One region of the Herbaspirillum sp. C7C2 genome, then DNA from elsewhere that is predicted to be linked to it. Evidence: predicted binding sites of a transcription regulator. Region 1 holds the regulator's gene; each other region holds the start of a gene.

Region 1 (3,262 bases):
GGCACCAGTCAGCTTTTCGCCTTGGGCTTGAGCAGCAGCCAGCTTCTCGGCAGCGGCCTTTTCCAGATCGGCACGCTTGGCTTCGAATTCGGCGATGGCAGCGTCGGTAGCACGACGGGCCTTGCGTTGTGGGATCAGGAAGTTACGTGCGAAACCGTCCTTGACGCGCACGACATCACCCAGACCGCCGAGATTAACGATTTTTTCCAACAGAATGACTTGCATGTTTTTCTCCTATTTCTCGGCGCAGATTACGCGTTGTGCAGATCGGTGTACGGCAGCAGGGCCAGATAACGCGCGCGCTTGATGGCGGTGTCAACTTGACGCTGGTAGTGGGCCTTGGTACCGGTCAGGCGTGCCGGCATGATCTTGCCGTTTTCCTGGACGAAGTCCTTCAGGGTGTCCACGTCCTTGTAATCGACCTGTTCAACGCCAGCGGCGGTGAAACGGCAGAATTTCTTGCGCTTGAACAGCGGGTTTTGCTGTTGACGCTTGTTTTTCAGCTTGCTTTTATCGAACTTTTTACCGAATGCCATGATTTGGCTCCTGTATCTAAAAATTGGGTAAGGTCTTTTTAGCGCAGTCTCTCGTCAGTCTTCCGACGGGACAGCGCCAAAATCAACGATATGAAACACGACGCTCTTGCTGTTGCGATTCCTGCGGGCCAGAAAGCCGGTGAAGCGGAAGACTTCTCCCAGCGCAGCCTTGTTGAGCGCACCGGAGATTTCTCCTGCTGCCATCGCCGCGATCTCGAATTCGACCTGGCGACGCATGCCAGCTTCCATCTGCTCCGACTGATGCTGCAACCTGGCAGTCACGATCGGAATACCGGCCGGCGTATAACGCAATACATCACGTTCGGCCAGACTGGCGATGACTTGAAGCTGGTTCACTCTCCGCTATGAATCGCAGCGTAATCAGGCTGCCGGTGCTTCGGTACGGCTCTTGGCCGCGTCTTCCTTCTGCACTGCCTTCAGGATGGGGGAAGGACCGGTTTCGGCCTTCTTCATCTTGACGGTCAGGTGGCGCAGGACGGCGTCGTTGAACTTGAAGCCGGTTTCGATCTCGGCCAGCGTTTCGCTGTCGACTTCGATGTTCAGGCAGACGTAGTGAGCCTTGGCCAGCTTCTGGATCTGGTAGGCCAGTTGACGACGACCCCAATCTTCGACACGGTGAACCTTGCCGCCGCGGGTGGTGACGATGCCCTTGTAACGCTCGATCATCGCCGGCACTTGCTCGCTTTGGTCCGGGTGGACGATAAATACGATTTCATAATGACGCATGTAGACTCCTTATGGACTTATTGAAGACGCCCACCCCGGCGTCAAGACGGGTGTGGGAAGAGGAAAACCCAAGATCATACAAGGTTTCTGGCATAACAGCAATGTCGACTATCGCTGGCGAGGTCAGGCGGACACAGGCGGAGCCATCGCACCGGGCAGATATGCGGCACAAGATCCTTCATCTATTTATATATAGACAGGAAAAACCGTTCTTGCAGCACCAGAAAGTGCATGTTGCCGTTGACACAAGGATTGCACCTGTATAAAAATACAGACTGTTCATCCAAACAGCCTTCCCCCAGAGAAAGGCCTACCCCATGCTCAAACTGACCGCGCGCCAGGAACAGATCCTGAACCTGATCAAGAACGCCATCGAGAACACCGGCTTCCCTCCCACGCGCGCCGAGATCGCTGCCGAGCTGGGCTTCCGCTCCGCCAATGCCGCTGAAGAGCATCTGCAGGCACTGGCCCGCAAGGGCGCCATCGAAATATCCCCTGGCACCTCGCGCGGCATCCGCCTGCGTGAATCCGGCGCACCCGCATCTGGCGGCATCGCCCGCCAGATGGCTCTGCCCCACCCCGCCCTGATGCAGTTGAGCCTGCCCCTGATCGGTCGCGTAGCTGCCGGCTCGCCCATCCTTGCGCAGGAGCATGTCGAGAAGACCTACCAGGTCGATCCGGCCATGTTCCCCAGCAAACCGGATTACCTGTTGAAGGTGCGCGGCATGTCCATGCGTGACGCCGGCATTCTCGATGGCGATCTGCTGGCGGTCCGTAAGACCGACCAGGCGCGCAACGGGCAGATCGTGGTGGCGCGACTGGCCGACGAGGTCACCGTCAAGCGCTACCAGAAGACCGGCTCGGTCATCACGCTCTTCCCGGAGAATCCGGAATTCGAACCCATCATCGTCAAGCCGGACGCCGACCAGTTTGCTCTTGAAGGGCTTGCCGTCGGGTTGTTGCGCAGCTGGCATTGAGCCCGCAGGGAGCAAGCCCGCCGCTCCCGATGCATCGGCGCCCACCACCGCGCCGATCCCCCTCCCAAGGAACCTTCGTCTAAAACGAAGGTTTTTTGCTTTCTATTCGCCTCTTCGGCATCCGGTCCTTGCGCATATTATTTCTGCTGGACAGCTATGTCCGGCGCAAAGCATGCGCCCAACCAAGAGGATCCCTTTCGATGTCGACGCGCAAGAGCAGCAACAAGCACGGTAACCAGGCCCAGGCCGCCACCAAGTCCCATCTGCAAGACCTGCTGGATGTCCGCAAATGCCTGGATCTTCTGGATAATCGCAAGGTCGATGAAGCAAAGGCCCTGTGTACTGCCGTGCTGGGGCGCGCTCCCACCCTGGTTTTCGCCAACCATGCACGGGGACTCATCGCCATGCAGGAGGGCCTGCACGCCGATGCCGAACACTATCTTCGCAAGGCCATCGCGGCTGATCCGGAGAATGCCGAGTACCTGAGCAACCTGGCAGCCGCACTCCTGGCACAGGATCGCATCGATGAAGCCATCAGGATCTATGAGCGCGCCATCGAAGTCGACAAGGAAAGCCGGACGGCCCGCGTCGGCCTGGCCAATGCCCTGCATGAAAAGAACGACCCGGACGCCTCGATCGCCTACTTCGAGGATGCGGTCAAGCGCGAGCCAGAGGCCCCTGGCCCGCTCTCCCATCTGGGGCGGGCACTGGTGGAAGCGAAGCGCTATGACGAGGCGGTCGCAACCATCCTCAAGTCACTGGAACTGCAGATCAACTTCGCCCCTTCGCACACCGCCCTGGGCGAAGCCTTCCATGCCATGGAGATGTACAAGGAAGCCCTGGAGTCCCATAAGACAGCAATCCTTTTGGACCCGGAAGATACCTACGCGCACAACAAGATTGCCGATACCTACCTGAAACTGAACAAGGTCACCGAAGCCCACGAACACCTGCTGCGCGTTATCGACATCGCCCCCAAAGACTCCAACAGCTATCTCAAGC
Region 2 (3,262 bases), on a different contig from region 1:
GGGGAACGCAACTGCGGTGGTGAATGGCTGGCCGGGAATGCCCAGGATGCGAGTGCGCACCGGATGCGAGCGCAGGGCGACACCCTCTCGGGCTCAGCGCATCAAGAGACCCAGTTGTCCCCGCTCACGACGATTCCTCCTCGTCGCTCCACGCGGTCTGCAAGGCTTCGCGGATACTGCGGTGGGAAAAACCGCGTTGCTGCAGGAAGCGCATCTGTTTGGCGCGTGTCTCTGCATCGGGAGGGGGCGCACTGAATTTGCGGCGCAAGACCTGCGCGGCGCGCCCGCCCTCTCCTGCTGCCAGGTCGGCCTTCAACTCGGCGATGGCTTCCCCTTCAATGCCGTGTCCATGCAACTCGGAAAAGATGCGCTGGTTGCCATAACGGGCCGAGCGGCGATGCACCAGCGATTCGGAAAATCGTTCTTGGGAAAGGAAACGGGACTGCTCCAGCCACTGCAGGAGCGCGTCGATGTCATCACCCTCTTGCGCGTAAGGGGCAAGCTTACGCGCAAGTTCCAGGCGACTATGCTCACGTGAAGAGAGATATTTGAGCGCCCGTGCTTTCAGGCTGATCGGCGGTCTGGGCATGACGTTCGACTACACGGGCGATGTGACGGTGAAGAACACGAAGAAAAAACGATGGAACCGTATTGCATTGAAACGAGGCAGCAACAGAACGATGCGGCCGGTACTTCAGCTCCACTCCCGGCCGGACCGGCGCCGGGGGCGAAGCGGGACAGGCACCACCGTGACCTCAAGGCTCAGGCAAACCCTGCCGCCATGGTGGTACGTGAAGACCTTGGGATCAGGAGGCTGGTGCCTCGGCGGTGCCACCTGCCAGTTCAGGCACGCCCAGTGCGACGCGGACCTTGTTCTCGATCTCGCGCGACAGTTCCGGGTGTTCCTTCAGATAGTTACGGGCGTTGTCCTTGCCCTGGCCGATGCGCTCGCCGTTGTAGCTGTACCAGGCGCCGGACTTCTCCACGACCTTGTGCTCGGAGCCCAGATCCAGGATTTCGCCTTCGCGGGAAGTGCCTTCGCCATACAGGATGTCGAAGTGAGCTTCGCGGAACGGAGGTGCAACCTTGTTCTTGACGACCTTGACCTTGGTTTCGCTGCCGATGACTTCGTCACCGGACTTGATGGAGCCGGTACGACGGATGTCCAGGCGCACCGAGGCGTAGAACTTCAGCGCATTGCCACCGGTGGTGGTTTCGGGATTACCGAACATGACGCCGATCTTCATGCGGATCTGGTTGATGAAGATGACAGTAGTATTGGTGCGGTTGATGCTGCCGGTCAGCTTGCGCAGGGCTTGCGACATCAGACGGGCCTGCAGGCCGGGCAGGGAGTCGCCCATGTCGCCTTCGATTTCGGCCTTGGGCGTCAGCGCTGCCACGGAGTCCACCACGATCAGGTCGACCGCACCGGAGCGCACCAGGGCGTCGGTGATTTCCAGGGCCTGTTCGCCGGTGTCCGGCTGCGAGATCAGCAGGTCGTTCAGGTTCACGCCCAGCTTTTGCGCATAGGTGACGTCCAGTGCGTGCTCGGCGTCGATGAAGGCGCAGGTGCCGCCCAGCTTCTGCATCTCGGCGATCGATTGCAGGGTCAGGGTGGTCTTGCCGGAGGACTCCGGACCGTAGATCTCGATGACGCGGCCACGTGGCAGGCCACCGATGCCCAGCGCGATGTCCAGGCCCAGGGAACCGGTGGAGACGGCCTGGATTTCCTCGGCGACGACGCCGTCTTCCATGCGCATCACCGAGCCCTTGCCAAACTGCTTTTCAATCTGTGCCAACGCGGCGGCCAGCGCCTTGCTCTTCTCAGAGTTGTTCGCAGCTTTTTTGTCGTCCATAAATCTCTCTCGGCAAAATGTCGTGAAGAAGGGGTTCAGGGGGGAGTCTTGCGGTCTTGCTGATGTTGCCCGGAGGCAGAGGATGATGACCGCCCCGATAGAGCGACACTGTATAAAAAAACAGTGCTTCGTGCAAGCGTTTTTGTGTGCATCAGACACAAACGCTATCAGGCAACGATAATCGGCGGCCGAAAACCACAATTATAAGAGAGCTGACCCTTGAGGAAGTCCAAATTCAAAGAGGAATGATGCATGGAAGGAAAAAAAACGGCACACTCGCGAGTTGGTAGGAATAATTCGTCAGCTATGCGTCAATGAACGCGTACAGCAAGTCATCTCGCCAGTTATTGCATCGCAGCAACATCAGCTCATCCGGTGTAGCCTGCCGCAATCAAGACCGATAGATCGTTAGACAGACAGTTCTCATGAGTTTAGTGCCCTTCAGCCATATCAGCGCCCTGCGCTGCCTGGTCATCGACGACATGCCGACGATGCGCCAGAACATCCGCATGCACCTCGGGCAGCTCGGGGTGACCAAGGTGGACCAGGCCGCCACGCCGGATGAGGCTATCCGTTTCGTGCAGTCCGGCACGTATGACCTGATCATCTGCGACTACAACCTGAACAAGGAAAGCAACGGCCAGCAGCTGCTGGAGTTCTTCCGCACCCAGAACATGCTCTCGCCGACCTGCATGTTCATCATGGTCACCGCCGAGAGCGGCTACAACCTTGTGGCCAGCGCCGCCGAGTTCCAGCCGGATGCCTACATGCTCAAGCCGCTGACGGCCAGCCGCATCGCCGAGCGCGTGGACCGCCTGCTGGAAAAGCAGCACGCCATGCTGCCGGTGACCGAGAAGATGAAGCGCAAGGACATCTCCGGTGCCATCCTGGAATGCGACAACGTCCTCAAGGCAGCGCCCAAGTGGATCGTGGAAATCATGAAGACCAAGGGCACGCTGCTCATCGAGCAGCGCCGCATCGACGAAGCCCGCGAAGTCTACAAGCAGGCACTGGCCATGCGCGACGACCTGGTGTGGGCCAAGATCGGACTTGCCCGTTGCAACATCGTGGCTGGCCAGATGGATGACGCCCGCATCATCGTGGAAGAGGTGCTGGCGCAGAACAAGCAGTTCATCGCCGCCTACGACCTGCTGGCGCAGATCGACGAGGCACAGGGCAATCAGGAAGGTGCACTGGAAGCGCTCACCAAGTCGTCCGAAATCATCCCTTCGGCGCGCCGCAGTCGCCTGGTGGGTGATGTGGCCTACCGCAGCGGCCACCTGGACCAGGCACGCGAAGCCTATGACAGGGTACTCAAGCACACCAAGGGTTCGCTGACGGCACAGCCCACCGACCTGCTGTCGCTGGCGCAGGTGCACGTCGACAGTGGCGACCCCGACGCCGCG
Region 3 (3,262 bases), on a different contig from region 1:
GCGGAGTGGATGGTGGAGAGCGTCAGGTAATCCTCGTCGCGATAGGGCGGCGCCGAAAAGTCGCTGCTGGATTCGGGCGGGTCCAGTGTCAGCTCGGTGAGGAATTTCTCGCGCGAGGCATAGCCCCGGGCCAGCGCGGCCAGTTGCTCGATGTCGGCGGCGCGGGCGTCGGCGTCCTCGTAGCGTTGTTCCAGCTGCGGTAGATACCAGTCGCGGGCGGCGTTGATGTCGGTCGGCCAGGCCGCGCTGGCGCGCCGCATCAGGGCATAGGTATCGGCGAAGGCCTGCCACTGCAGGGCGATATTGGCCGGGGCGCCGAAGTTGAGCAGGGCATCGGCCGGGTCGGCGGCGCCGGCCATCAGGTCCAGCACCTTGCGGGCGGTGGCCGGGCCGACCCCGGGAATCAGTTGCAGGGCACGCAGGCCGGCCATGCGGCCGCTGGGGTTGTGCGCCAGCCGTAGCAGCGAGAGCAGGTCCTTGATGTGGGTGCTCTCCAGGAACTTGAGCCCGCCGAACTTCACGAAGGGGATGTTGCGGCGGACCAGTTCCAGCTCCAGCGCGGCGCTATGGGTGGCGGTGCGGAACAGCACTGCCTGGGACTTGAGCGTCAGCCCTTCTTCGCGATGCGCCAGGATGCGGTTGGCGACCCAGCGCGCCTGTTCGGCTTCATCGGGGATGACCACCAGCTGCGGTTTCTGCGAGGAGGGTTTGTCACTCCACAGGTTCTTGAAGTGACGCTCAGGGGCATCGGCGATGACCGCATTGGACGCCTGCAGGATAGGCTGGGTGGAGCGGTAGTTCTGTTCCAGCGTCAGCAGCCGCGCCGGCTGGGTGAACAGCGAGGGCAGGTCGAGGATGTTGCGCACCGTGGCGCCGCGGAAGGAATAGATCGATTGGGCGTCGTCGCCGACGGCGGTCACACCGGCGCCATCGGGCTTCATGCGCTGCAGGATCTCGGCCTGCAGGCGGTTGGTGTCCTGGTATTCATCGACCAGCACGTGGTCGAAGCGGGCGCTGACGGATTGCGCGATTTCCGGGTCGGACAGCATGTCGGCCCAGAACAGCAACAGATCGTCGTAATCCAGCACGTGCTGGGCTTCCTTGGCATCCACATAGCGGGCGAAGAGTTCGCCCAGTGGCCGCTCCCACTCGCGGCACCAGGGGAAATGGACCTGCAGCACCTGGGCCAGGTCCTGGCGGGTGTTGACGGCCCGCGAATAGATCGCCAGGCAGGTGGCCTTGAGCGGAAAGCGCTTGTCGGTGGAAGACAGATCCATCTCGTGGCGCAGCAGGCCCATCAGGTCTTCCGAGTCACCCCGATCCTGGATGGTGAAGTCGTCTTCCAGGCCGATCACGCTGGCGTAGTCGCGCAGCAGGCGCGCGCCGATGGCGTGGAAGGTGCCGGACCAGGGCAGTTGCGGCGGGGCATCGCCAGCGGCCAGGCCCAGTACCTGGCGGATCACCTGGCCCACGCGGCGGCCCATGTCGCCGGCCGCGCGGCGCGAAAAGGTCAGCAGCAGGATGCGTTGCGGATCGGCGCCCTCCAGCACCAGCCGCGCTACCCGGTGCGCCAGGGTATTGGTCTTGCCCGAACCGGCGCCGGCCACGATCAACAGCGGCGTCTGCTGCGATGGCGACAGGCCGCTGCCATGCTCGACGGCGGCGCGCTGTTCGGCGTTGAGGCGGGCGAAGGGATCGCGCTCCTGCGCAGCGTCGTCGGCAGCGGCGCTCGGGTGGGCGGTCTGGGAGTGGGTGGGCGCGGAGGCCGGCGCCGGCGCTTCTCGGGTGAGATCTGGCAGCATGGGTGAGGGGCAGTTCAGGTGGAGACCGTGCAGGGCGGCCTTTAAAGGGCGGGCACAGGTGGATACTGTATATATAACCAGTTCATGATGCAACAGCCGGCGTGCAATGGAGATGAAACAGTTTGCACAGCAAGCCGCGAACCTCTGCCGTAGAAGTGAATCTATAGCCTGCACGCGGGAACGTGCGCAAGTGAAGGACTGGGGCCAGGGATGGGCCGGCTGTCCATTCTGTGGCAAACTTCGCGCTTTGTCTTCGCCCGTGTTGGCGTGCGGCGGGTCCGGTTTCGACGGGATTTCGCCGGCACATTTTGCAGGCCCTCTCCCGGAGCAATTTTGAGTCTGATTAAAAACCTGCCGTTCGAATGGCTGGTCGGTATCCGCTACACGCGGGCCGGCAAGCGCAGCGGTCGCAACAGTTTCATTTCCTTTATTTCCCTCATTTCCATGGCCGGCATCGGCCTGGGCGTGGCCGCACTGATCGTGGTGCTGTCGGTGATGAACGGTTTCCAGAAGGAAGTCCGTGACCGCATGCTCTCGGTGCTGGCGCATATCGAGGTGTTCGACGCCTCCGGCTCCATGAAGGACTGGCAGAGCGTGGCCAAGCAGACCTTCCAGAACAAGGAAGTGCTGGGTGCGGCGCCCTATGTGTCCGGCCAGGCCATGATGACGCGCGACGACAACCTGCGCGGCGTGCTGGTGCGCGGCGTGCTGCCGGAAGAAGAGCCCAAGGTCTCGGACGTGGCACGCCAGATCAAGCAGGGCAGCTTCGATTCCCTGAAGCCGGGGGCATTCGACATTGTCCTCGGCAGCGAGCTGGCGCGCGGCATGCGCGTCGGGCTGGGCGACAAGATCACCGTGATCGTGCCGCAAGGGCAGGTGACCCCGGCCGGAGTGCTGCCGCGCCTGAAGCAGTTCACCGTGACCGGCATCTTCGAGGCTGGCCATTACGAGTTCGATTCCTCGCTGGCCTTCATCCACCTGCAGGACGCCGAGACCCTGTTCCGCATGGATGCGCCCACCGGGGTGCGCCTGCGCATCCGCGACATGTTGCAGGCGCCGGAGGTGACCCAGGAGCTGGCGCGCACCCTCAGCGGTGACCTCTACCTGCGCGACTGGTCGCAGCAGAACAGCAACTGGTTCGCCGCCGTCAAGACCGAGAAACGCATGATGTTCATCATCCTCACCCTGATCATCGCGGTGGCGGCCTTCAATCTGGTCTCCACGCTGGTGATGACGGTCACCGACAAGCAGGCCGACATCGCCATCCTGCGCACGCTGGGGGCGTCGCCCGGTTCCATCATGAAGATCTTCGTGATCCAGGGCGCGCTGGTGGGCCTGATCGGGACCGCTGCCGGCGTCGCCCTGGGGGTGGCGGTGGCACTGAACATCGATGTGCTGGTGCCGGCCATCGAGCACGCCTTCCACGTGCAGTTCCTGCCCAAGAGTATCTATGTGATTTC

What was found. Region 1 encodes LexA, which represses DNA repair genes until DNA is damaged. Its sites were predicted from a motif close to ACTGTATNNNNATACAGT; they were not measured.
Region 2: a site for LexA is predicted at 1,964-1,981, ahead of recA (recombinase RecA). Genes of this name have one in related genera too.
Region 3: a site for LexA is predicted at 1,867-1,884, ahead of HWE04_RS04870 (ATP-dependent helicase). Genes of this name have one in related genera too.

The regions. Positions count from the first base shown of each region.
Region 1 covers NZ_JABXGI010000008.1:51,367-54,628, forward strand. Annotated here, with positions in the region: gene rplI (50S ribosomal protein L9) at 1-225, opposite strand, end outside; gene rpsR (30S ribosomal protein S18) at 252-536, opposite strand; gene priB (primosomal replication protein N) at 591-893, opposite strand; gene rpsF (30S ribosomal protein S6) at 918-1,283, opposite strand; gene lexA (transcriptional repressor LexA) at 1,601-2,260, shown strand; gene HWE04_RS13000 (tetratricopeptide repeat protein) at 2,461-3,262, shown strand, end outside.
Region 2 covers NZ_JABXGI010000001.1:345,710-348,971, reverse strand. Annotated here, with positions in the region: gene recX (recombination regulator RecX) at 125-589, opposite strand; gene recA (recombinase RecA) at 807-1,856, opposite strand; gene HWE04_RS01615 (tetratricopeptide repeat-containing response regulator) at 2,282-3,262, shown strand, end outside.
Region 3 covers NZ_JABXGI010000002.1:261,463-264,724, reverse strand. Annotated here, with positions in the region: gene HWE04_RS04870 (ATP-dependent helicase) at 1-1,802, opposite strand, end outside; gene HWE04_RS04865 (lipoprotein-releasing ABC transporter permease subunit) at 2,136-3,262, shown strand, end outside.